Regions from separate parts of the Ferdinandcohnia sp. FSL W7-1320 genome, predicted to be linked through region 4. Evidence: riboswitches for the same ligand, from Rfam matches in the RefSeq annotation. Region 4 holds a riboswitch; each other region holds the start of a gene.
What was found. Region 4 has a riboswitch for S-adenosylmethionine ahead of mtnW (2,3-diketo-5-methylthiopentyl-1-phosphate enolase). Riboswitches for the same ligand answer to the same signal wherever they lie in the genome.
Positions count from the first base shown of each region.

Region 1: it holds a riboswitch for S-adenosylmethionine, as region 4 does, so the genes downstream of both, metK (methionine adenosyltransferase) here and mtnW (2,3-diketo-5-methylthiopentyl-1-phosphate enolase) in region 4, are expected to answer to the same signal.
Region 2: it holds a riboswitch for S-adenosylmethionine, as region 4 does, so the genes downstream of both, NST91_RS06385 (O-acetylhomoserine aminocarboxypropyltransferase/cysteine synthase family protein) here and mtnW (2,3-diketo-5-methylthiopentyl-1-phosphate enolase) in region 4, are expected to answer to the same signal.
Region 3: it holds a riboswitch for S-adenosylmethionine, as region 4 does, so the genes downstream of both, NST91_RS21370 (methionine ABC transporter ATP-binding protein) here and mtnW (2,3-diketo-5-methylthiopentyl-1-phosphate enolase) in region 4, are expected to answer to the same signal.

Region 1 covers NZ_JBBPAM010000001.1:1,404,393-1,410,061, forward strand. Annotated here, with positions in the region: gene pckA (phosphoenolpyruvate carboxykinase (ATP)) at 1-1,573, opposite strand, end outside; SAM riboswitch class I at 1,856-2,017, shown strand; gene metK (methionine adenosyltransferase) at 2,410-3,609, shown strand; gene NST91_RS07150 (gamma carbonic anhydrase) at 3,821-4,345, opposite strand; gene tbcS (tetraprenyl-beta-curcumene synthase) at 4,466-5,530, shown strand.
Region 2 covers NZ_JBBPAM010000001.1:1,268,622-1,274,290, reverse strand. Annotated here, with positions in the region: gene NST91_RS06395 (methionine ABC transporter permease) at 1-409, opposite strand, end outside; gene NST91_RS06390 (methionine ABC transporter ATP-binding protein) at 507-1,532, opposite strand; SAM riboswitch class I at 1,684-1,791, opposite strand; gene NST91_RS06385 (O-acetylhomoserine aminocarboxypropyltransferase/cysteine synthase family protein) at 1,897-3,219, opposite strand; SAM riboswitch class I at 3,290-3,390, opposite strand; gene NST91_RS06380 (MFS transporter) at 3,580-4,980, opposite strand; gene NST91_RS06375 (TerC family protein) at 5,030-5,669, opposite strand, start outside.
Region 3 covers NZ_JBBPAM010000001.1:4,376,348-4,382,016, forward strand. Annotated here, with positions in the region: gene NST91_RS21355 (iron-containing alcohol dehydrogenase family protein) at 1-694, opposite strand, end outside; gene NST91_RS21360 (MetQ/NlpA family ABC transporter substrate-binding protein) at 719-1,558, opposite strand; gene NST91_RS21365 (methionine ABC transporter permease) at 1,589-2,260, opposite strand; gene NST91_RS21370 (methionine ABC transporter ATP-binding protein) at 2,250-3,263, opposite strand; SAM riboswitch class I at 3,348-3,453, opposite strand; gene NST91_RS21375 (ABC transporter ATP-binding protein) at 3,639-4,337, opposite strand; gene NST91_RS21380 (ABC transporter ATP-binding protein) at 4,330-5,094, opposite strand; gene NST91_RS21385 (ABC transporter permease subunit) at 5,106-5,669, opposite strand, start outside.
Region 4 covers NZ_JBBPAM010000001.1:3,652,368-3,658,036, forward strand. Annotated here, with positions in the region: gene NST91_RS18025 (acireductone dioxygenase) at 122-667, opposite strand; gene NST91_RS18030 (methylthioribulose 1-phosphate dehydratase) at 689-1,309, opposite strand; gene NST91_RS18035 (2-hydroxy-3-keto-5-methylthiopentenyl-1-phosphate phosphatase) at 1,296-1,964, opposite strand; gene mtnW (2,3-diketo-5-methylthiopentyl-1-phosphate enolase) at 1,967-3,205, opposite strand; SAM riboswitch class I at 3,282-3,388, opposite strand; gene NST91_RS18045 (pyridoxal phosphate-dependent aminotransferase) at 3,528-4,703, opposite strand; gene NST91_RS18050 (carbon-nitrogen family hydrolase) at 4,800-5,591, shown strand.

The DNA of each region.
Region 1 (5,669 bases), 2.2 Mb from region 4:
CCAATAATTCGATTTCTTTAGCAACATTAGAGAACTTCTTGAAGTTTTCTTTGAATTTCACAGCTAATTCTTTTGCTTTTACATAGTATTGACTTTGGTCCGCCCATGTTTTTGATGGTTGAAGTACATCATCAGGAACCCCAGGAATATGAATTGGAATTTCCAGACCAAAAATATCATTCTTCACAGTTTCAGCATTATTTAATTCGCCTTCTAAAGCAGCTTGAACCATTGCGCGAGTATATGATAGTTTCATTCTGCTTCCAACGCCATATTCTCCTCCAGTCCAACCTGTATTCACTAGGAATACTTGAACATTGTGTTCATCGATCTTTCTACCTAACATTTCTGCATATTCTGTTGCAGGAAGTGGTAGGAATGGTGATCCAAAGCAAGTTGAGAATGTTGCTTGTGGAGCAGTAACACCACGTTCTGTTCCTGCTAGTTTACTTGTATATCCACTTAAGAAATGGTACATGGCTTGTTCCTTAGTTAGTTTACTGATAGGAGGTAAAACACCAAAAGCATCCGCAGTTAAAAATACGATTGTATTCGGATGACCTGCAATACTAGGAACAATAATATTATCTATATTATCGATTTGGTATGCAGCTCTTGTATTTTCAGTTAATGAATTATCATCATAATCAGCTATTCTGGATTCTTCATTTACAACCACATTTTCTAACACAGAGCCAAAGCGAATCGCATCGAAAATTTGTGGTTCCTTCTCGCGAGAAAGGTTGATGCATTTAGCATAGCAACCGCCTTCAATATTAAACACGCCAGAGCTAGACCAACCGTGTTCATCATCGCCAATAAGACGACGTTTTGGATCTGCTGAAAGAGTAGTTTTTCCTGTTCCAGATAGACCAAAGAATAGTGCAACGTCACCTTCAGGGCCTACGTTTGAAGAACAATGCATGGAAAGAATATTTTTTTCAGGCAATACATAGTTCATCACAGAGAAGATTGATTTTTTAATTTCTCCAGCATATTCAGTTCCTCCGATTAACACTGTTCGTTTTTCAAAGGAAATAATAATGAATGTTTCAGAGCGAGTACCATCTACCTCAGGATCAGCTTTAAAATTTGGTGCACAAATAACTGTGAATTCAGGTTGATGTGTATTTAGATCCTCTTCTGTTGGTCGAACAAACATTTGTTGAGAGAAAAGGTTATGCCAAGCATATTCATTGATTACTTGGATTGGCATGCGTACTTTTTTGTCTGCACCTGCATATCCATTGAATACGAAAATCTCATCTTTTTCTGTTAAGTATGAAAGTACTTTTGTATAAAGTTTTTCATATACTTCTTCAGAAATTGGTTTGTTTACCTTACCCCAATCAATTCTATCTTTAGTAGATGCTTCTTCTACGATGTATTTGTCTTCAGGTGATCTTCCGGTGTACTTCCCAGTTGTCGCACGTATAGCCCCAGTCGAAGTAAGGATTCCCTCTTGTCTAGATAGTACTTTTTCAACTAAAATAGGAACAGATAGGTTATGAAGTGCGTTTTTTCCATTCACTAATTCTAATAGCTGCTCATTTGTAACTTCAACTGAATTCATGTTAAACCATCCTTTATTAATTTTTAAATTTCCATAAATTATCTCAAATTTACAATTAGTATAACACATTAATAAAAATAGTCTATACTATTTAACGTATTTTACGTAACATATCATTAAAAAGTGCGCGCAGATTCTAAAATAGTCCTTTATAATCGATAATTCTTTTATAGTTTGTCAATATTGAGGAAATAGTGTGACACACTTCGACTTTGTTTTTTTTCGGAATTCTGTTGACACCTTAAGGACTACTGCGATATCATATGTCATTGAACGGATACTCTCTTATCCCGAGCTGGCGGAGGGACAGGCCCAATGAAACCCGGCAACCATCACTTTTCTTACATATCAAATGGTTTTTAGTGAAACCTATTAGTAGGTCTCCACATTCGAAAAAGTGATAAGGTGCTAACCTGAGCAAGGTATGTCCTTGATCGATAAGAGTGAAAGGCTGGATAAACGATAAACCTTTCCTCGAAATAGTAGGAAAGGTTTTTTATTCTTTATTGGTTTTATTGATGTTACTTAACGCGTGATATGTGTTTAAATTATTCTCGGAGTTCGATTCCAACAGAATAATGTTAAAGCCTCCGGCGGATGCCTCGATTTTTTAGCGGAAATTTTTCGCTTCCTGTGGCAACCGTCTGTATGACCCACATCGTGTCGGCCTAAAGATCGGGCGCAAAAACGCCAAGGCACATTTGATCGTAGATAACTGTTCATTTAATATAGGATAGAAAATCGTGAAGGTAACAATACTAAGGGAATGAGTACCGTATCAATGAATGTCAGAACTCGAACTATTCGATTCTGAATCCGAAAAGGAGGAAGCGTTTGTGACAAATAGACGCCGTTTATTTACTTCAGAATCTGTTACAGAAGGACATCCAGATAAAATCTGTGACCAGATTTCAGATTCTATTTTAGATGCGATTTTAGCAAGTGATGCAAATGCACGCGTAGCGTGTGAAACTTCTGTCACAACAGGTCTTGTACTTGTTGCGGGAGAAATTACAACTTCTACATATGTAGATATCCCAAAGATTGTCCGTGAAACGATTAAAGAGATTGGCTATACACGAGCAAAATACGGATTTGACTATGAAACTTGTGCAGTTTTAACATCCATTGATGAGCAATCTCCAGATATTGCAATGGGGGTTGACCAAGCGTTAGAAGCACGTGAAGGTCAAATGACTGATGAGCAAATTGAAGCAATTGGTGCTGGAGACCAAGGATTAATGTTTGGTTATGCTTGTAACGAAACAAAAGAATTAATGCCTCTACCAATTTCATTAGCTCACAAGTTATCACGCAGACTAACAAAGGTACGTAAAGATGAGATTCTTCCATATTTACGTCCAGATGGAAAAACTCAAGTTACTGTTGAATACGATGAGAACAACAATCCAGTTCGTATCGATACGATTGTTATTTCAACCCAGCACCATCCTGAAATTTCATTAGAGCAAATTCAACGTAATTTAAAAGAACATGTAATTAACCCTGTCGTTCCTAGTGAACTAATTGATGAGAATACTAAATATTTCATTAATCCTACTGGCCGTTTTGTAATTGGTGGTCCTCAAGGGGATGCTGGCTTAACTGGCCGTAAAATTATTGTTGATACGTACGGTGGTTATGCACGCCATGGCGGTGGCGCTTTCTCGGGTAAGGATCCAACTAAGGTTGACCGTTCAGCTGCATATGCTGCTCGTTATGTTGCGAAAAACATCGTAGCAGCTGGTTTAGCGGATAAATGTGAAGTTCAGCTTGCGTATGCAATCGGTGTTGCACAACCAGTTTCTATCTCTGTAGACACATTTGGAACCGGAACTGTGTCAGAGGATGTACTTGTAGAATTGGTTCGTGATAATTTTGATTTACGTCCTGCTGGAATTATCAAGATGCTTGATCTACGTCGTCCAATTTATAAGCAAACCGCTGCATATGGTCACTTTGGTAGAAATGATCTTGATTTACCATGGGAGCGTACTGACAAAGCAGAAGCGCTTAAAACACAAGCTGCAAAATAAGAAAGAAAAAAGCTCGCCTTAATGGTGAGCTTTTAACTTTATTCAGCTGAAATGCTATGAGTGGTTGGATGAAAGCAAATAGATTATCCAATTTAGTATCAAACTTGACTGAATAAAGTTAAAGCCTCCGGCGGATGCCATAGATTTTCAAGGGCAATTTTTTGAGCAAGCTCAAAAAAATCTGGGCGTAAATACGCCAAGGCGTATTTGATTAACCGCGTTTTTCTTTTTGTAATTCCTTATAATGCTGCCCTTTTTCCACATATTCACGGCGAATTCTGGCCATATCTTTTTTATCTTCATCATTTAATTCACGAATAACTTTAGCTGGTCTTCCGAATGCAAGAGTGTTTGGTGGAATCTTTTTGCCTTGTGGAACTAGGCTTCCGGCACCTATAAAAGCCCCTTCACCAACCTCTGCCCCATCAAGAATAATGGACCCCATTCCGATTAGCGCATTTTTACGGATAATAGAGCTATGTAGGATCACCTGATGACCAATTGTGACATCATCTTCAATAACTAAAGGATTATTTGGGCTTTGATGCAAGGTTGAGTTATCCTGAATGCTCACTCTTTTTCCGATAATGGTCGGTGCCACATCCCCCCGTATGACAGTATTAAACCAAATGTTTGTTTCCTCACCAATTTTTACGTCACCAGTAACTGTCGCATATTCCGCAATATATACAGAGTCGGCAATTTCAGGATATTTCCCTTTGTATGGATAAATCATAATAGTTACATCCTTTCGTTTGATATTCGATAAATAATCATTTATGGTAAGTGTATCAACTTTTACAATTATCGTAAATCGTACATATATTCAATGTTCCTAAATATTGAGGTGATATCGATGGTACCAACAAAACCGATTAGTTTAATGAAGAAAGTGTATCGTGAGGTATTTCCGATTGTACATCGTGAATTATCAATTTGGAAAAAGAAAGCGGAGGCTATTCCAAATGAGGAACTTCGGAGACAGGCATTAGCGAGTATTCAAACTAAAACGTTTCACTGTGAAGGTGGAGCAATTCTCGCCTTATTATCAGAAGGACAAATGGAGGAATGCATTCGATTTATCGTTGCGTATCAAACGATTAGTGACTATCTAGATAATCTTTGTGATCGAAGCACCTCGCTTGATCCGTTAGATTTTAGCTCGTTACATGATTCTATGCCAGATGCCTTACGACCAGGATGTCCAACAAAAAACTATTATCAATTTCGAGAAGAACAGGATGATGGGGGTTACTTGGAGAGCCTAGTAACAACCTGTCAGGATGTTCTTCACAACCTTCATCATTATGATAAGATTGCTGATTATTTACAGGAGTTGGCAAGTTATTATTGTGCTTTACAAGTTCATAAACATGTAAAGGTAGAAGAGCGAGTTCCAAGACTTGAGAATTGGTTTAAAGATCACCAAAAGGATTTGCCAAACATGGAATGGTATGAATTCTCAGCCTGTTCAGGGTCTACACTAGGGATTTTTTGTTTAGTTGCTTACGCTTTTCATGAAGAATTCAACGAGGAGATGGCCAACAAAGTTCGGAATGGGTATTTTCCATATATCCAAGGCTTGCACATCCTTCTTGATTATTTCATTGATCAAGAAGAGGACCGTAAAGGTGGAGACTTAAATTTCTGTTTTTATTATCCACATGAAAATGAATTGGTAGATCGCCTTAAGCACTTTATCACCGAAGCAGATAAACATACAGCCGGGTTACCAAATGAAAAATTTCACCGAATGATTAATAGGGGTTTATTAGGTCTATATCTATCAGATGAAAAGGTAAGGTCACAACGAAGTGTATTAAAAATTGCGAAGAAAATTATTAGACTCGGTGGGAAGACTTCTTTTTTCTTTTATGTAAATGGACGAGCCTACCGTAGATTTCAACATGTGTTTGAATAAGAAAAAGATAGAGCGACGGGGCTCTATCTTTTTTCATAAGTGAAGTTATGGATGAATTCTTCCAAGACTGTTATGAAAACGCTTGTCAGACAAGGCGCTCCGCTGAGCGAAGACGCGAATAGAAGTAGCCCTCATGAGC
Region 2 (5,669 bases), 2.4 Mb from region 4:
TCGCAGTAACGGTAATCCCAGAAATTAGGGCTGGTAAAGATTCAGGAATTAACACTTTAAAAATGATTGTCGAGTTAGTAGCTCCCATTGAATGAGAAGCCTCAATAACTCCTTTATCGATTTCACGCAAAGCAATTTCAACCATTCTGGCATAAAACGGTGCTGACCCTATAATCAAAGATGGTAACGCAGCATTTGGTCCTAGCATGGAACCCATCATAATTTTCGTGAAAGGTATCAATAGGACAATCAGGATGATGAATGGTATGGAACGAAAAATATTAACAAATGCAGATACAATCCGATTCACCACTGTATTTTCCCATGCATTTCCTTTATCTGTTAAAAAGAGAACTAAACCTAAAAATAAACCAATTATAAAAGTAGCAAGCACGGAGATTGAGGTCATGTATAAAGTCTCTAAAGTTGCTTCCCAAAGATTCCCCCAATTGAGTGCTTGATAATCATTAACTTGTTTTTCCCATTTAAGTAATTCTTGAAATTGTTCAAGCATTTTCAATCACCTCAGCTTCTACTCGTTGTTGTCGAATAAATTCGATGGCTGAAGTGACTTCATTAGCATCACCATCAAGATGTATAAATAATGTTCCATAAGATCCATTTTGGGTTTGTGAAATTTTCCCTTGTAAAATATTCACTTCCACCTTAAAATCTCGGATTAATCTTGTAATTAATGGCATTTCAGCATCTTCACCAACAAAGCTAAGCTGAACCATTTTTCCATTTGGATAACGATCTAATAAATTCTCAACCGTTTCTTTTGTTTCTTCAGGCTCTGTCACTTGCTGAACGAAGCGTTTTGTAATGTTGGCTTGAGGCTTTTTAAATACATCAAGCACTCTTCCCTGTTCAACAAACTTCCCATTTTCCATTACTGCAACTCGATGACAGATTTTACGAATCACATGCATTTCATGGGTAATTAATACGATTGTTAACCCTAAACGCTCATTAATATCAACTAGCAAGTCCAAAATAGAGTCAGTTGTTTGAGGGTCTAATGCAGATGTTGCTTCATCACATAGTAAAACCTTCGGATTATTGGCAAGTGCTCTTGCAATTCCAACCCTTTGCTTTTGACCACCACTTAGCTGTGATGGGTAAGCATCTTCTCTTCCTTCCAGTCCTACAAGCTTAATAAGCTCATTTACCCGTTCTTCTCTTTTAGTTCTTGGCACCTTTGCAATCTCCAGGGGAAAGGAGATATTTTCCCTAACTGTTCGCGACCATAGTAGGTTAAAGTGCTGAAAGATCATACTTATTTCTTTACGAGCATCACGTAATGCTTTTCCTTTAATGGACGTGATATTATGACCAGCAACAGAAATATTCCCTTCTGTTGGAGTTTCAAGCCCATTCAATAAACGGATGAGTGAACTTTTACCCGCGCCACTGTATCCAATGATTCCGAAAATTTCACCTTCATTTATCTGAAGGTCAATATTGTTAACTGCTGTTACAGAATTTGTATTTGTTTGATAAATCTTTTTAACATTTTTTAGTGTTATCACGTTGTCACACCTTCTATTCAGAGAAAACTATGTTTAGTGTATGCGATAATGTAAATAAATAAAGATAATAATTATTCAAATATGCCACGCATATAAAAATAAATGCCTTTCTGCAAAAACGAGCAGAAAGGCACAATTTTGTGATTCCTTCCTCTCATCTTCCAAAGCCCAAAGCTTTGTGTGAATTGGCACCTTTTCAACAGACGTTGACGGTTGCTGGGTTTCATCGGGCACATCCCTCCACCACTCTAAATAAGAGTTATCAGATTTATTTAATTTTTATTATCATACTAAAACAACACGAGAGTAATCTTATCATCTCTATATAAGGGTGTCAACGAAAATATTGTGAACAATTTTTCAGTTATGCAGTCGGCACTGATAAGGCTGAACTGGTTCCATTTGCAGCTTTAATGGCTTGCTCTAAATCTTCTAAAATATCTTCCACATTTTCAATACCAACAGATAAGCGGACTAAGTCCTCTGATACACCAGATGCCTTTAAGTCTTCTGGGCTCAATTGTTGGTGTGTAGTACTAGCAGGGTGAATAATTAAGCTTTTTGCATCTCCTACATTTGCAACATGTGACCAAAGCTCAACACTATTGATTAGCTTTTCGCCAGCTTCTCTTCCACCTTTAATACCGAATACAATTACCGCTCCTGCACCTTTTGGTAAATATTTATCAGCTAGTTGTTTATTTGGATGGTCCTCTTCACCTGGATACAACACCCATTCAACCCCAGGGTGATTTTTAAGATAAGAAACAACTTTTTTCGTATTCGCAATATGCTCCTTCATTCGAACATGCAATGTTTCTAAACCTAAATTGAATTGGAATGAATTATATGGACTAATAGCTGGACCTAAATCACGTAGTAGTTGAACTCTTGCTTTAATTATAAAGGCTACTGGTCCCAATGCTTCCGCAAAGACTAAATCATGATAACTAGGATCTGGAGTTGTAAATCCAGGGAACTTTGGTGAATTCCAATCGAATTTACCTCCGTCTACTATAATTCCACCCATGGTTGTTCCATTACCTAGTAACCATTTTGTAGCTGAATGGATAACAATGTCTGCTCCATGCTCAATTGGTCTACATAAATATGGTGTTGCAAAAGTATTGTCAACAATTAGTGGAATACCTGCTTCATGAGCAATGTTAGCAACTGCCTCAATATCTAGTATATCTAAGCTAGGGTTTCCGATTGTTTCAGCAAAGATTGCTTTTGTATTTGGTGTTATTGCTTGACGGAAATTTTCAGGATTTTTTGGATCTACTAAATGCGTTTTAATTCCATATTTAGGTAGAGTATTAGCAAATAGATTATACGTTCCACCGTATAAAGTAGAAGCAGATACAATCTCATCTCCTGCTCCCGCAATGTTAAGGATTGAAGTCGTAATGGCTGCCATTCCGCTAGCAACTGCTAATGCACCTACTCCACCTTCTAATTGAGCTACTCTTTCTTCAAAAACAGTAGTAGTTGGGTTGTGGATTCGAGTATAAATATAACCGTTTTCCTTTAATCCAAAGAGATTTGCTGCATGTTCAGTAGTATTAAATTTGAACGCATTTGATTGGTAGATAGGAACTGCTCTAGCACCGGTTACTGGATCTGCCTCAAGACCCCCATGTATTGCAATCGTTTCTGGTCTGAAATTTTTTTGTTTTTCACTCATATTAATCTCTCCCTCTTTGATTAAATAAAAAAACCTCTTCGATAAGAAGAGGTTGTATGTATGGTCTCTCTTCTTATCTTTCAGGCAAAAAAAGCCTGCTGGATTTAGCACCGTGTAAATACCGGTTGCCGGGTTTCATAGGGCCATTCCCTCCACCACTCTTGATAAGATAAACTATTAAGTTTTTACTTTTATGATTAATTTGATGTTAACCCTTTTTCATTCACAAGTCAATGAAAATATTTTGAAAAAACAAGATATTCCAAATTACTTGTATTTTTTGTGAAAATCGACAACACTAATTAAACATTCATGTTAATGCTACAAAATTCGTCCATTTTTCCCGGGAAATACGACATATTAAGATATTTTCGCGATTTGTTTTTCCTCTTTCTGAAAGGATTTCCCAGTAAAAACAAATAGGAAATAGAGAGAACCTATTAAATATAAGACAGATGTAATTGTAAAAACATAAGCATAGCCCCAATAAGCACCATACAGCATCACAATCGAGGTTGATATTGGCCCCATTAAAGCCCAGCCTAATGAAAATACCATTTGGTTAACAGAGTTGGCCAGTCCTTTCATAGAATCATCAACCCGCCCCATAACAAGAGATGCTTGGATCGGGTTTCCTGCATTCATTAAGGCTTGTCTAAATAAAAAGCCAATGGCCGCTATGTAAAGATTTTCGGTATACCCTGTCAGCAAGAGGAAAGGCAATGATGATAGTTGTAGATAAACAACTGCTCGAACTTCTCCTACCTTACTAACAATGGCTGGTCCAATAATCATCGCGATCGCTGTTGCTGCTTGTCCCAATGATAAAATGAGACCAATTACTGTATTACTTGCTAAAAACCGGTCAGCAAAATACAAATTTAGGTAAGGAATAACTAATCCTGATCCAAACCCTATGATCATTTGAGCAAATGCAAACATCGCAATTAACTTTATTTGTGATTTATTTGTTCGCAGCTTCTGCCTAAATGACGCCACTGTTTTAATCTCAGGTTGTTTCCTTGGCTGTTCATTCATTTTAAGTATCGGTAAAATACCAGCCATATAAATGATAGTTGCAATTAATAATGTGATTCTTACACTCCAAAGTCCACTCAAATGAAAGATAAATTGAAAGGCATCAGAAAATGCCCCTCCCGCAATATTTCCTACTACTTGTGCGGCCATCATGATTGCTGAATGAAAACTAAAAAGGTGAACCCTTTGTGAAGATGTGGAGTTTTCCGCTAACCACGGGATTCCAGATACTTGAATAAATGCAGTCGACACCCCTGTAATAAATGCAGTTCCAATCAGTAACTGATCAATTTCTAGTATACTTCTAGCAAAAAAGGCGAATGTAGAAATCGCAACTCCAAGAACCATCACTTTCTTTCTGCCAAATTTATCACTCATAAGCCCTGCGGGTACGAGAATTAAGGCAGATGCTAAAGCAGTCATTGCAATAATTGTTCCGTTCGTTTGCTCGGAGTAACCTAGCTCTCTTACATAAAAGTTATACATGATTGTGTACATACCCATGCCTAATTGTGTAAAAACAGTTGCTAGGATAAATCGTTTGATGTTTTGATTGTATGCTTTATATTGCGTTTTCCATCCGGTGACAATGCTCATATGTGCTCCTATAATTATGTGATAAATATGATATTTCGACTCCCTAAATATCATACAACTTTTTAGACAAATTGCAATATACCGAATACAAAAATGATGTATATTTTTAAAATAAATAAAAGCGATAACCCAATTGGATTATCGCAGTTAAACAGACATTATTCTTTCGCTTTTTTTATGCATTGCCTTCTTGAAGCGTTTTCTTATTACTTGGTGCAAACCAACCGAGTAGTGCAATGCCAACTAATACTCCATAGAAGATAATTGTCCAAACAGTACTATGCGGGAAATCATGGTCTAAAATACCAATATCCTCATGAGCAAGGGTAATTACAGCAAGTTTGACACCGACCCAGGCGACAATTGCATATGCGGTTGTTTCCAATGCAGGTCGCTTCTCAAGAAGTTGCACAAACCAAGTTGCAGCAAACTTAATCAATACGAGGCCAGCAATACCCCCAAGAAGAATAACAATGAATTGCCCTCCATCCATACCACCGAAATTGCCAAGAGGTGATTCTGGAAGACCAAGGGCTAGAGCAACCGCAGCTAAGATTGAATCAATAGCAAAAGCAAGATCCGCTAATGCAATTTTTCCTACAGTTGGCCAAAATCCTTTACCAGCAGATTCTTTTTCATCATCCTTATGAATGTCCTTATTTTCCTTACCAAACTTTGCTTGGATGATATGCTTTAATCCTAAATAAAGAAGATAAGCTGCCCCTATCGCTTGTATTTGCCAAACGTTTGCTATAAAGGAAATAGCAAAAAGTGCTCCAAAACGGAAAACAAAAGCCATGAGTATTCCGTAATTG
Region 3 (5,669 bases), 720 kb from region 4:
CAAATACCTTTATAAAATCGTCATTAAGCACCCCACTTTTTGCGGCTTCAATCGCGGCTTCGGCATGTTTCACTAAAAGATCCTTACATTGCTTAGCGGCATAATGCGAGACCAACAATGGTACCGGCTTGTTTTCAATCTTAGCCATTTGAACATCTGCTTCATACCATTTTGCGAGTGTGTCACCAATTCCAGCGATGAACATTTCTAGCGGTGCCTTCAATAAAATCCTTGGCTCAATCAAGACCAAGCTCGCATTATTCGGATAAATATCGTAGCGAATGAATGTCCCACTTTCATTATAAATCACACTTATCGGCGTCCACGGTGCGCAATTTGAAGCTAACGTTGGGATTAGCACGTAAGGTTTTTGGGAAAGATGGCTTGAAGCCTTGACTAAATCAAGAACCTTTCCGCCACCAACTGCAATCACAGCATCGAACGATTGTTTTTTAATAAATGATGAAAGGGATTCAATTTCAGTGATTGAACACTCTCCATTATATGAATATTGTTCCGATTGAATCTCACGAAACTTTGGTATATATTCCTTTGCTGCTTTCCAAGACTTTTTCCCATGAACGAATAAAACTTTTTCATAGGAGCGCTCAGCAAGCTTTACTTCAAGTTTGTCTAATATACCTTCAGATACAACATACTCACTAGGGGCCCCATAAACCGAAATGACATCCACTCTCACCACTCCCTACTTATTTGCTTAGTTTTCCATCCATGCTGGCTTACCAAAGCCTTTGAATTCCTCATCAATCACTTTTTCGAAATCCTCAGATTCTACTACTGCTTTTAAATCTTTCGCAAACTGTGAATCATTATTTTTTGCACTAATTGCAACTACATTTCGGTATGAATCAGACATATCTTCAAGTGTAAGTGCATCTAATAAATTCATTTTTGCAGCTAATGCAAAGTTACCTGGGACTGCAGCTAGATCAGCACTTTCAACAGAACGTGGTAATTGACCAGCTTCAATTGGTTGGAATTTTAAATTCTTTTTATTTTCGTCAATATCTTTTTCTGAAACTGTTAATGGGTCTGCATCCTTTGCGATTGTAATAAGCCCCGCATCACGTAATGTGTTTAATGCACGTGCTGCATTTGTTGGGTCATTTGGAAGTGTTACAGTTGAACCCTCTTTTACTTCATCGATTGATTTATAAACATTTGAATAAATTCCCATTGGTGCTGTCGGAACATTAATTAATGCAGTTAAATCCATGTTGTTTTCTTTTTCAAAGTTTTCAAGATAAATTGTGTGTTGAAATAGATTTGCTTGAATATCACCATTGTCTAATGCTTTGTTTGGTTGGATATAATCACTGAATTCAACAATTTCTACTGTGTATCCAAGTTCTTCAAGTCCTGGCTTAAGAGCTTTTTTAGCCATATCACTGTATGGTCCTGCTGTTGCGCCAATTTTTATATCTTTTGATTCTACAGCTGAGTCTTTACTTTCACCATCATTGCTTGCGCTACTTCCACAAGCTGTAATAACGAATGCTACTAAGAGTAAGATAATTCCTGTTAACCACTTTTTCATTTTTTTTCCTTCTTTCTGTTTTTATGTTATTTATCTTTTATCTACTACCTTTGCAATGTAGTCACCAAGGAGTTGTATGACTTGAACTAAAATGATTAAGATTAGGACTGTCGCAAACATGATGGTATTGTCGTACCGGTAGTAACCAAATCGGATTGCTAAGTCTCCGATTCCTCCACCACCAACAGTACCTGCCATGGCTGAAAATCCAATTAAGCTAATAAGTGTTAAGGTAACACCAGATATAATTCCAGATCGCGCTTCAAGGAGCAACACATCTTTTATAATCATCCATGGAGTTGCTCCCGCTGCAATCGCAGCTTCGATTACACCTCGGTCAATTTCCCTTAAAGCTGTTTCCACAATTCTAGCGAAGAATGGAATCGCAGCAACTGAAAGTGAAACAGATGCTGCAGTCGGCCCAATCGTTGTGCCTACGATGAAATTCGTGATTGGAATCAATGCAACAAGCAAGATAATAAATGGAATTGAACGAATTAAGTTCACGACAAACCCTAAGATGCTTTGAACTACTTTGTTTTCTAAAAATAATCCTTTGTCAGTTACATATAGAAGAATTCCAACTGGAAGTCCGATTACAACTGCAATAAGTAATGAAATAGCAATCATATAAATAGTTTGGAAAAACGCTGTATTGATATCAGGGAGAAGCTCCATGAGATGATTTAAATCAATTTCCATCACGTAACACCTCCACTTGTGCAGCACGTTCCTCAATATAGTTCAGTGCTGATTTGATTTCTTCTTTATTTCCCCTCAACTCCATGATAAAAATACCTAGTGCTGATTCTTGAATGTATTCAATGGAACCATGAAGGAAATTTCCTTTTACATTGAAAGTCTGAAGCATATCTGATATAACACCCTCACCGGCAATTTTTCCTTTAAAGGTAACCTTCACGATTGGGCCTTTACATGAATCAAGAATGATTTCAGGAATCTCAAAGGAAACAACACTTTCAATAAATTCCTTTGTTAGTTCAGTGTTCGGGTTTGCAAATACATCATAAACAGAACCTTCTTCGATTACCCTTCCATCTTGCATAATCGCCATACGGTTACAAATTTCCTTCACAACATCCATTTCATGCGTAATTAGGACAATTGTTATGCCAAGTTCTTTGTTAATCTTTTTTAATAGCTTTAAGATTGATTTAGTTGTTGTTGGGTCAAGCGCGGAGGTCGCTTCATCACAAAGCAACACTTTAGGATCGTTTGCGAGCGCTCTTGCAATCCCAACTCTTTGTTTTTGACCACCACTTAGCTGCGAAGGATAGACATCCTTTTTATCTAATAGACCTACCATTTCGAGTAAATCCTCGACACGTTTTTTGATTTGTTCCTTTGGTAGATTGGCAGCTTTTAAGGAAAACGCAATATTTTCGAATACTGTTTTTTGACTTATTAAATAGAAGTGTTGAAAAATCATTCCGATTTTCAAACGAGCGATGCGCAGGTCACTAGCTTTTAGAGAGGTAAGATCTACCCCATCTACCAAGATGTTTCCAGAGCTTGGTCGTTCAAGCAAGTTGATACAGCGCAGCAGGGAGCTTTTTCCTGCGCCTGAATAGCCAACGATGCCAAAGATTTCGCCGGCTTCTATTTGAAGAGTAACATTATCAACACCTGTGACGGTCACTTTTTTTGTTTTATATATCTTTGAAAGATTGCGAATTTCAATCATTTAAATACCTCATTCATTTACCAGTTTTTTAATGCAAAAATACCTCTTTCATCTGAAAGAGGTATCGAAATAAAAATTTATCTCGACTTATCTTTCAGAATGAAAATCATTCTGCAGGAATTGGCACCTTCCCAAAATGGGGGTTGCCGGACGTCTTAGGGCCTAGTCCCTCGGTCGCTCTGGATAAGTTTGATTATTTATGAAATTTATTATAGTTAGATATTACTAGCCAGTTAGTATTATGTCAATAACAACATTACACTATCAAAACAGTGTTAAACGTTTCCATTCTTATTGTAGCAACGAATCTAAATTTTAAAAAATATTATTATCGGATAGTAAATAGCCCATTCCCGGGAATGGGAAGGGCTATTGTTAGCTGCTTAACGCGAGATGTTGATACGCGATATCCATATTGTTTTTTAGTTCTTCGGGATTGTCGTGGTAAACTACTTTTCCTTTACTTAAAATATAAACATCATCTGCTATTCTCAAGGCAGTTGAGATATTTTGTTCTACTAGCAGCATCGACATTCCGGATTCTTTTAATTTTAAAAGGACATCCATCACTTCACTGACCATTAAGGGTGACAATCCTTCGGTAGGTTCATCAAGCAATAAGATTTTTGGATTTCTCATCAATGCTCTTCCGATAGATAACATCGATTGTTCCCCTCCACTTAAGGTGCCAGCATGAGATTTTTCACGTTCCTTTAAGCGTGGAAAATAGTGAAAAATCTTCTCTAGATTCCAATCTCCTTTTTTCAAATCAGCGAAAACGGTTAAATTTTCTGTTACGGATAGGTTCGGAAATATTCTTCTCCCTTGGGGAACAATCCCAATCCCTTTTCTAGCAATTTGATGACTTTGAAGAGAGGCAATATTTTTACCTTCAAACAGGATTTCACCTTGTACTTTATTTACAAAGCCAATAATTGAATGCATGGTTGTTGTCTTACCCATACCATTTCTTCCCAAAAGGGTAACAACTTGGCCTTCTTTCACTTCAAGGTTCACTCCATGAAGGATGTGACTTGAGCCATAGAAGCTATTAACATCTTTCAACTTAAGCATGTGCAGCCTCCTCCCGCCCTAGGTAAATTTCCTTAACCTCTTCATTTTCGCGAACCGCTTCTGGTGTACCATCTGCAATTAGTTTTCCTGTATGTAGGACAATCACTCGGTCCATATTACCGAACAACACATCAATATCATGCTCAATCATACAAATCGTTACTTCTCTTGGTAACTTATTAATTAGAGCAATAATCTGGTCGGTTTCAACCTGTGACATTCCTGCTGTTGGTTCGTCTAACAGTAGAATCTTTGGCTTTCCAGCAATCGCCATGACAATTTCAATTTGTCTCTGCACACCATAAGATAGCTCTTGTACCTTTGTATCGCTATACTGATCAAGATTCCATTCCTGTAAAAGGGCATCCGTTTCTTTATGCAATGCTTGATAATTTTTGGGACTTACCTTCTTCCACCAATGCGTATGCTCTTTCCTCATTTTCTGTAAAACAAGGAGAACATTCTCTTTCACCGTTAATCCAAACATTAGATTGTTCTTCTGGAACGTTCGCACTATTCCACTTTCTGTCCTTTTATAGTTTGGTACCTTTGTAATATCTCGGTCATAATAGGCAATTGTTCCACCTGTCGGGTTCAAGTCTCCGGCGATCATATTGAAAAAGGTTGTCTTACCAGCGCCGTTTGGACCAATTAATCCCACACGTTCTCCAACTGTCACATCCAACGTAATATCTTCAATTACTTTTAACCCACCAAAGTGCTTTGATAGATTTTGAATGGAAAGAATTGTAGTCATCACTTTCCCCCCTATCCATTTATTTTTGATTGCTGTTTAATTGGTTCAATCGCTTGCTCGACATAATCTTCCACTACAGGTTTTGGCCTTGTCTTAAAAATTCTCCCTGTCAGATTAGAGAACAGCCCTGCAATTCCGGAAGGAGCAAAGATCGTAAATAGGATGAAGGCAGTACCAATAATCATCATCCAGCTTTCTGTGTAAGAACTAATAATTGTCTCCAACACAACGATGAATGCCGCTCCAATAACAGGTCCCCAAAGTGTTCCTGCTCCTCCAACTAGCACCATGATCAGTACCGAACCAGACACTGTCCAGTACACATCTGTTGGGGCTACGAAGCCATTGAAAAACACATATAAACTTCCAGCCAATCCACCCAAAGTACCAGCAATCAAAAAGCTAATGTTTTTATAGAAGGTTGTGTTATATCCAATCGACTTCATTCGGTCTTCATTTTCTTTTATTCCAATGAAGACGTACCCAAGTGGGGAATGAAGAAGTCTGTTAATCACGATCATAACTATTGCAAATACGACTAATACAAAATAATAGATAAACACTTGATTGGATAG
Region 4 (5,669 bases):
CAGAATATTTCTTTTTCCAATGAACAAAAATGTAACATATTTACACTAATGTGTAAAGAATATTCTAAACATTTTGATATAAAAAAGCTTTATGGAAAATACCATAAAGCTCCTTCTATTCCTATTTTGTACCTGTAAACTCTGGGTCTTGGAATGGATGAGCTACCCAACCAGTTGGATCAATAAATAATCGAACTGCTACGACCTCACGATCATCCATTAGTGTGAAAAAGTGTGGTGTGTCAACAGGAACAGAAATAACATCCCCTGCCTCTAATTCAACATCAAAGTAGCCAGTATCGCCACTTCCTTTAATAATGAAAATTCCATGTCCTGCTACGATTGCACGTACTTCATCTTCTGTATGAACATGTACTTGTTCAAATTTCTTTAAAAGCTCATCAAGATTAGGAGTAGCATCGGACAATGCGATGACATCCCATTTTTGATATCCGTTACGCTCACCAAGTGATTTGATTTCTGCTTCGTAAATCGATAGGATTTGATCTTTTTGCTCATCCGTAATTCTACAATTTCCTCTTAATTCCTCTGGTAGTTTGTTAGTATCCCAATGTTCATAAAGGACACCTTGTTCTTCTAAAAATGCTGCTACCTCTTCTTGTCCCTCTAGTCTCTCACCTGTATTACGTAATTTAATATTTGCCATTTTTCTCACCTCGTGAATTTTTTATACCCTTAAAGGGGCTAATGCTAATAGTTTTAAATGATAGCTAAAAAGAAACTCATATGCTTCTAAATGTTTTTTTGCATCAAATGCATTGTTAGCCCAGACAGTGATTCCATGGTTTCGGATCAGTACGGCGCCAAAGTCGCTAGTGACATACTTGCCAAAATTTCTTGCAAGTGTAGGGATATCAGCATCATTTTGGATGATTGGTATTCTAATTTCTGAATCCACATCCCATAAACCAAGCGCTTTAATAATTTCCTGCCCCTTGAATACAACTTCTCCTTTGTCAGCATATAGTTCAGAAATGACATTATTATCAACTGTATGAACATGAAGACTACAACCTGCATTTGTTTTGTTATAGATTTCAACATGCAGAAGTGTTTCTGCCGAAGGCTTCAAGTGAGTAGGAGTAACTGGATAACCTGCTTCATCCACTAATAAAAAGTCCTCATCAGTTCTTTTCTTTTTATCTTTGCCACTTGCTGTAACAAGAAATGTGATAGGATTGTCGGATACTTTTATGGAAAGATTTCCACTTGTCCCCATAAACCAATCACGCGCTGCAAGTTCATCTTTTATATCTGCAAGCTCTGTCCATTGCTTAATTCGAAGCATTTGTTAGAACCTCCTTTTTTAGAATCTCTATTACATCAAAAAAGGAATGGAATGAAGAATGATTAATTCCAAGTTCTTCACATTTTTGGACAAGAAAATCTCTAGCAATGACCTTGTCTCCAAGTTTAGCCGCTTGAAGATCTGTAATGGAATCACCAATAACGATCTTAAAATCGTCCTGATTTGCAAACTTACGAATCAACGTTGGCTTGCAACAGCCACACTCGTTTGTGCACTCATCATCACAAGTGTATGGCCATACAATCTTTATTTTTTCATTTGTAAAATCGGATCTGTTACAGTAAATTTGCTCTTTTGGAACGAGTCCGTCAAGCAATGGCTCTACAAAAAAATCAATCCCACCGCTGACAATGTATAAGGGAATTTCCTCTTCTTTTGTAAACGCAACAAATTCCTTAAATCCTTCTCGTATTTCTGCATGGTTGAGTATATAGTCTGTAATTTCCTTACGCGATGCTGATGGTAAAAGCGCAAACATTCTACTCACTCCCAACTGTATCGGGATTGTTTGTAAGAGAACTTGGTCCTTGATCTCCTCCCATGCAGGGGGAGCAAATCTTTTCATGATGGCAATAATGTTATCAGTATTCGTGATTGTACCATCAAAATCACAGAAGATAATTGGTTTATTCATTTTTATACCTCTTTATATCCCCATAATTCAATTGCCTTTTTAAGCTCAGGGCTATTTTTTGCAAATTCAATAAGTGTCTTTCCACCTAGTACTGCATCAACTGCAGCATTAAAGGCTATTCCGCCCCCAATTGCACCATCAGGATGTCCGTGAACACCGCCACCGGCATTGATGACACTATCTTTTCCAAAATCATTGATTAGTAGTGGCACTAGGCCTGGATGGATTCCGGCTGAAGGAACAGGAAATGTTGGTTTAAATACCTCATCATTTTTTGTTAACTCTTCTGCAATTGCTAGTGTCTGTTCTCTTTCAAGCGCAACACTACCATATGGTGAAGGGAACAAGACAAGATCTGCCCCAGCATATCTAAGTAATTTTCCTAGTAATAGCTTATTAGAAAATCCGTAAAACTCAGAAGGAGTGAGTGTCCCACTTACAGCTGGATGGGCCATAATTGGTATTGAAATTTGCGGGTCTTCTGCTAAACTTTGAAGTACATCAATTCCGTAAGCAAAAACATTAAACAATAGTAGGTCAGCACCTAACTCTACTGCCTTCCTAGCTTTTTCCCTTAATTCGAATGTTCTTCCGGTTAAGTTTACAGCGTAAAGTGCCCGTTGTCCGGTTTCTTTGAACACATCTTCAAGTACCTTTTTCCCTTCAGTGATTCTTGTTTCCAAAGGTGTTAACGTGTTCTCAAAGAGTATTTCATCATCCTTGATGATATTCACACTACCGAGTGCCTGCTCACGAAGCTGATCCTTGAGATAGGCTATGTCTCTTCCAATGACCCCTTTAAAAATACTCATTACCAGCGGTCTATTATATACTCCAAGTTTTGCACGAATGCCTTCAATTCCAAATTTCGGACCAGGGAATGTGGATTTTAATTCACTAGAAAACTCCAAATCTAATAGTTTAACTTCCCCATCCAAGGAAAGCTTACCAAAGGTAGTTGTTAAAACAGCTGGTAGGTCTGCACTAAAATTAGCGCTTGGGTATGCTATTCTAATAATTCCCTTTTTTACTTGCTTTCCTAAATATTGACTTGCTCTGTTGTCTGAATCTAAATGCTCGACACTTATTACTATACCTTTATGCTTTTTAAGTTGGTTTTGTTCTATTTTTGGTAAATTTGTCCAAGAGCCGATTGTTAAGCCGAGTGCGATACCTTCAGCTTTTTTCACTAAGTTGTCCCCGGTGTCATGCACCAAATACGTAGCAATCACTTCACTCATTTTTCAACCCTCATTTCAAAATGTTCCATAAGACGAAAAAAACCTCTTCATAAGAAGAGGTTAGCAAACTAACATCTTCTTATCTCTCAGCTTAATGCTGCAAGAATTAGCACCGTGCTTACAATTTGTAAGTCGGTTGCCGGGCTTCACTGGGCTAGTCCCTCCACCTGCTCTTAATAAGAAAATAGATTCTATTATTATATTGAGCCATGTTTTAAGTAAGCTCAATCTAAATTTAATTTTTACGAAATTGAATTTAATTAGGATTATGACAGGAATTATTTTTCTTGTCAAACATTTTTTAACTTTTAAATTTTAATGGTTATTTAAACAAGTTTAGTTTTTTAATTCGATTTGCAGCTTCAACAAGTCTATTTTCGTCAGTTAAAAGACCAACACGTACATATCGATCGCCATATTCACCAAAGCCGATTCCTGGTGCTACAGCAACATGAGCTTTTTCTAGTAATAGGTCTGCAAAACTAACTGATGTGTAACCTTTAGGTACAGGTAACCATGCGAAAAATGAGCCTTCAGGTGCGTTCACATCCCATCCGATGTCTTTTAAGGCACCAATGAATGCATTCCGTCTTGATTCATATTTGTCTACTAATTCTTTTACACAGTCCTGTGACTCGGTCAGTGCGGATGCAGCTGCTACTTGAACGGGACTGAACAAACTCACGTACATATGGTCTTGAATTAGATTTATTGCTTCAATTACACTTGGGTTTCCAACCGCAAAGCCCACTCTCCAGCCTGCCATATTATAGGTTTTTGAAAGTGTGTATATTTCAATACCGATATCTTTGGCACCTTCAACTTCCAAAAAGCTGATCGGCTTTTTCCCCTCATATCCAATCGCACCATATGCAAAATCATGTACCACACAAATATTATGTTCTTTCGAAAAAGAAATTGTATCTTCAAAAAATTCTTTCGTTGCAATAGCCCCTGTTGGGTTATTCGGGTAATTTAAGAACATTACCTTTGCTTTTTCAAGCTTTTCTGAATCAATTTCTGTGTAATCTGGTAGAAAGTAATTCTCTTCTTTCAGAGGCATATAGGCCATTTCAGCTCTTGCAAGCTCAACACCTGACCAATAGTCTGGATAACCAGGGTCAGGTACTAATGCAACATCCCCAGGATTTAATAGACATTGTGGAATCTCTACCAATCCAGCCTTTCCACCAAATAAAATCGCGATTTCTGTTTCAGGGTCAAGTTCAACACCATATTCACGTTGGTAAAATTCTGCCGCTGCCTTCTTTAAGAATGTATGGCCACGAAATGGAGAATACTTATGAAATTTAGGCTGATCGGCAGCCTTTTTAAGAGCTTCAACAATATGTTGAGGTGTTGGTTGGTCAGGATTCCCCTGACCTAAATTTATTACATCATGCCCTTGGGCAACTACATTGTTCACCTTAGCTACAAGAGAAGCAAAAAACTGTTTCGGTAATTTTTGCAGGGTTTCAGATTGTTGGAAATTTTTCATATCTACACCTTCTTCAAAATACTTGAAATACTAACCAAAAATAATATATTGTTAGAGTTAACTTGTAAAGTATTATTTTCACTGGGAGGATACCAAATGAATCTTAAAATTGCTTGTATACAGTATGATATTCAATTCGGTAAACCGCAAGAGAATTTTGCCCAAATTTCTAAAGAAATCGAAAAGACAATGAATCAGGACAAACCTGATATTATCATCCTTCCAGAGCTTTGGACGACTGGATATGATTTAACAAGATTAGATGAAATTGCAGATGAAAATGGCGATGAAACAAAAACGTTTATAAAAACCTTAGCAAAACAATACTCTGTAAATATTGTAGCAGGCTCTGTAGCCAAAAAGACGGAGCAAGGTGTGACAAATACGATGTTTGTCTTTAATCGAGACGGAGAATTGCTAAGTGAATACAGCAAACTACATTTATTCAAGCTAATGGATGAACATTTGTATTTAAAGGCCGGTGAAGCAAAAGGCGATTTCATAATTGAAAATGTACCAGCAGCTGGTGTGATTTGTTACGACATTCGCTTCCCAGAATGGATTCGTGCACATACAACAAGTGGCGCAGAAGTTTTATTCGTGGTAGCAGAATGGCCACTTCCTCGCCTTGAGCATTGGCGAACATTACTCCTTAGTCGAGCGATTGAAAATCAGTGCTATGTTGTTGCATGTAATTGTGTTGGAAGTAATCCTAATAATGAATTCGGAGGTCATTCGATGGTTATCGACCCTTGGGGAAACATTATTGCTGAAGCAGGTACTGAAAGCACAACTCTAGTTGGAGAAATCGACCTTAGCAAGGTAAAAGAGGTGAGAAAACAAATTCCTATCTTCCAGGATCGTCGTCCTAATTTTTATCATTCATAGAAATAAAAATATATTGACAATTATGTACATTCGTTGATATCATTCTCTTCAGTATCAACATATAATAGAATATCAATT